One region of the Butyrivibrio sp. FC2001 genome, then DNA from elsewhere that is predicted to be linked to it. Evidence: predicted binding sites of a transcription regulator. Region 1 holds the regulator's gene; the other holds the start of a gene.
What was found. Region 1 encodes Rex, which represses fermentation and respiration genes when NADH is low (regulators of the CRP and FNR family bind a similar motif). Its sites were predicted from a motif close to ATTGTTAANTANTTAACAAT; they were not measured.
Positions count from the first base shown of each region.

Region 1 (2,205 bases):
AAAAAATGCTCCGGGAAACCGGAGCATTTCTGTTATTCACGTTAAGCAAAGGCGTCAAATGAGCTTCCACTCTGACCATAGGAGTAGCCTGTCATATCGCGGCCATATCCAACTGTCGTATTTCCGAATTTGGAAGCAATGTTGTTGTACTGCTGACTAACCTTTAAGGCTTCATCCTTGCCATCAGTACTAGCGACTTCACCGATCTTTACCTCCTGGGCATTTGGATATACCACAGGCGGGACGGTTGCCACGTCGCCTACAGCCTTATGTTTGTCATAAACATCTGAAACAGGAGCCTGATTGGATAAGCTCAGGTTCATAGGCTTGGTCTGGTAGATATCGTATCCGTTAATTCCTCCGATTGACATTCCCATAATATAACCCTCACAACTTCAAAAAAGGACACACGAAGTTATTTATTATTATAAATTCCAATTCGAAACAAAGCATAAACTTACTATTAAAGAAAACCTAAATATGCACTTTTTCGAAACAAATTTTCACCGAAAAATGCCGAATATGAAAGGATTTTTCACGTTTATTAAATTTATGGGAAATGATGTTGTATAGGCAATTTCACACATTGACTAAATTTTAACAGATAGTATAATTAAATATAACCGAATTTTCAGTGCTAATTAATGAAAAACATAATATATTCGGTGAAGTTAAGTTTGGAGGAAACATGACAAGAAAAGATATTTCCCAGGCGGTTATCAGCCGCCTGCCACGATATTTCAGATACCTTGGAGAGCTTAAGGACCGGGGCATTACACGTATATCGTCTCAGGAATTAAGCGATATTATGAAGGTTACTGCTTCACAGATAAGGCAGGACTTTAATAACTTTGGCGGATTTGGTCAGCAGGGTTACGGATATAATGTGGAGTATCTGTATGATGAGATTGGTAAGATTTTAGGCCTTGGAAAAGAGCATACTCTTATTATTATAGGAGCAGGGCATCTTGGACAGGCGCTTTCGGGCTACAACAATTTTTTTAACAGGGGATTTATTTTTAAAGGCGCGTTTGATTTAAATCCTGAGCTTCACGGTAAGAAGATCAGGGATATTGAGATCAGACCAGTAGAGGAGATTGAAAAGTTTGTTAGGGACAACAAAATTGAGATAGCAGTTCTTACGATTCCAAAGGATCAGGCTGTCCCTATGGCGGATAAGCTTGTGAAATGCGGAATAAAGGCAATATGGAATTTTGCGCATGTGGATCTTGAACTGCCGGATTATGTGCAGGTAGAAAATGTACATCTTTCAGATTCGCTGATGAAGCTTACCTACAGCGTAGAGAGATACGAAAAATCGCATAATCTGAAGTAGTATAACCATATGAGGGAGCCGATATGGCGAAGGACAGTAGCACTTATTCCGATGCACTCGTTGGAAAGGATGTCCCAGTTCTTTTCAAGGACCAAAAATGGCAGGATCTTTTCGTGCTGAGCCCTAAGACTGCAAGAATTAAGCAGCTTGAGGCGGAGCTTATTAAGCTTGTGGCGACGCAGGAAAAGACCAGAGAAAAGATCAAGGATATCAAGAGGCTTAAGAAAAAGCTTCTTGGTGAAATCGTTGTACTTAGGGATGATGCGGATAAGAATCCCAAGCAGCGTAAGAAGATAGAGGCTGAGATTGATGATCACACCCGTCTTATCAAGGAATGTAATGAGAAGATAGAGGAGTGTGAGGACAATATGCTCGGTCTCCCGAGGGAAATCTATCAGGCTAATTTTAAGCTTATGATTGAAACCATGAATCTTTTCTATAAGAAGATGCATGACAACACCGTAGAAATAGATGCCATTGATGAGTGGGTATCTCAGGTCAGAGTCAAGCTTAAGAAGAATGTCATCAGATTGCAGGAAAAGGAGATAGAGAACTTTAACGTCTATTCTTACATGCATAACATTTTCGGTCCCGAGGTCATAGACCTTTTTGATCTTAAGTATGATCCCGATAAGCGACATCCAGTATTAAAAGCCGGTATGAAAGAACAAGATGGGATAATCGTAGAAGATGAAAAATTTACCGATAGTTGACAAGAATTCAAAATATGTTGTAAGCGCTGCCGAAATGAAAAGGTGCGATCAGACCACGATCGACCACTTTGGAATTCCACAGGATGTACTGATGGAGAGGGCGGCGCTTTCTATATGCAAATATGTAAAGAAGGCTCTTTTGCCATCCGGCAGAGT
Region 1 is NZ_KE384132.1:261,204-263,408, forward strand. Features, by position in the region: gene abc-f (ribosomal protection-like ABC-F family protein) at 1-1, shown strand, start outside; gene G601_RS0114820 (hypothetical protein) at 42-377, opposite strand; gene G601_RS0114825 (redox-sensing transcriptional repressor Rex) at 689-1,336, shown strand; gene G601_RS23535 (hypothetical protein) at 1,360-2,049, shown strand; gene G601_RS0114835 (bifunctional ADP-dependent NAD(P)H-hydrate dehydratase/NAD(P)H-hydrate epimerase) at 2,027-2,205, shown strand, end outside.

Region 2 (2,205 bases), on a different contig from region 1:
AGCATCAGCAGCCTTGCGGCAGTTCTTCTTGATTGCGATAGCAGCGCCTACTGTGTAAGCCCACTTAGCATTTTCAAAGCAGATAGGCTGGATGCCCTCGATGAGGCTGTATACATCAATGCCTGCTGCCATTGTGATTTCTTTACATTCTTCGATAGAAGAGATTCCATACTCCTTAAGGCAAGCCAGGATCTGGGGCTCTCTTCTTTCATATGATTCAAATAAAGCCATTATATTTTCCTCCTTACCTTATCACTGTTTTCTAGGATCGATGAATCTGGCTGCATCAGCAACACGGCCATACTGACCCTTAGCCTTCTCGATAGCTGTGTTAGCATCGTCACCAGCCTTGATGAAGTCCATCATCTTTCCGAAGTTAACATACTTATATCCGATGATCTCGTCGTTCTCATCAAGAGCAAGGTCTGTGATATAACCATCTGTAAGCTCAAGATAACGAGGTCCCTTGTCAAGTGTACCATATGTAGTACCAACCATTGAACGTGATCCCTTACCAAGATCCTCAAGGCCAGCACCAATCTGAAGTCCATCCTCTGAGAATGCAGACTGTGTTCTGCCATATACAATCTGAAGGAACAGCTCTCTCATAGCTGTGTTGATAGCGTCACATACAAGGTCTGTATTGAGCGCTTCAAGAACTGTAAGACCGGGAAGAATTTCAGCTGCCATAGCTGCTGAGTGAGTCATACCGGAACATCCGATAGTCTCTACAAGTGCCTCCTGGATGACACCTTCCTTAACGTTAAGGGAAAGCTTACAGCCACCCTGCTGAGGAGCACACCAGCCAATACCATGTGTATAACCGGAAATGTCCTTAATCTCTTTGGACTGAACCCATTTTGCTTCTTCAGGAATGGGAGCAGCACCATGATGTACCCCTTGTGTTACGGGACACATATTTTTTACCTCTGTTGAGTAAATCATAAGTACCTCCTTATTGTTAGTGTATACTATAGCATGATAAATTTTTATCGTTTACTACGCACTACATTTGCATTCTACAAAAAAATGCAGTTTTTATCAAGGATTTATACTTGTTTAGGTTATAAAATAATAATTAATTCCGTTTCCGGAGGGGATTTTTTGATGCTCTGTCGGTACGATGTGCTGTTTCCGATAGCTTTACGTCGGGCTTAGGGGTATAATGATTTCCGATTTATTATAGAAAGAAACAGGTTAAAAATATGAAGATATACATTCTCAGACACGGAACAACTGAATGGAATAACAAGCACCTTATCCAGGGACAGACTGATATCCCGCTGGATGATTTTGGAAAACTCATGGCAAAGGAGACAGGAAAAGGAATAAAAGGAAAGGGAATCACCTTTGATAAAGTATATTCAAGTCCCTTATCAAGATCCTATGAGACTGCAAAAGTAATACTCGAAAACAGCAACAATTCCAAAGCAGCTCAGAACATCATTACCGACGAAAGGCTAAAAGAGCTTCACTTCGGCTTTATGGATGGCGGTAAGGTTGAAGAAATGCAGGCGGATGAAAGCTCGCCCTTTAGATATTTCAAGTCAGCTCCTGATAAATATGAAAATGCCGTTTACGAATGGAAGTATAATAATGAGGGCGCATCAGAATCCCGCACTCAGACTCCCGAGCTTCTTAGTGAGTTATGCTCTCGGGCAAAGAATTTCATGACAGATATAATAGAAGAACTACCGGAGGATTCCTCCGTACTCATAAGCACTCACGGTGCGCTCAGCAAGGCTCTTTTAATGTATATACGCGGTGAGTCGGACCTTGCAAAATTCTGGGGAGACGGCCTTCTTCCAAACTGCGGAATAGCTATAGTCGAGCTTACAATGCATGAAAAAAGCCCTGCCTACACTATCGTAGACAAGGCCGCTACCTTTTATGATGACGAGCTTAAAAAGCAGGCACCAAAGCTTTTATAAATTTATATTCCGTACACTGCAACTCCAATTAGTGCTGATACTATTATCAGCATGATTGGAGTTATTTTCTTTTTTAATACTTTTTCAGAGCCATAGAAAATCACAGCCAGCACTGCTGTAAACATAAATGGGATCATATCTCTCTTTTCAGCAATGGGATATGCACAGTTTTTAATGATCATGTAGCATCCCGTCGCAAGAATTATTCCCATGATACAGGGCTTTAGTCCGCTTAATACAGCCTGAAAATATCTGTTCTGAAGAAGTCTCTTCA
Region 2 is NZ_AUJH01000015.1:91,911-94,115, reverse strand. Features, by position in the region: gene G601_RS0109355 (GGGtGRT protein) at 1-231, opposite strand, end outside; gene G601_RS0109350 (iron-sulfur cluster assembly scaffold protein) at 253-945, opposite strand; gene G601_RS24955 (histidine phosphatase family protein) at 1,206-1,931, shown strand; gene G601_RS0109340 (chromate transporter) at 1,934-2,205, opposite strand, start outside.
Region 2: the regulator Rex is predicted to act here: its motif matches at 978-997, upstream of G601_RS0109350 (iron-sulfur cluster assembly scaffold protein).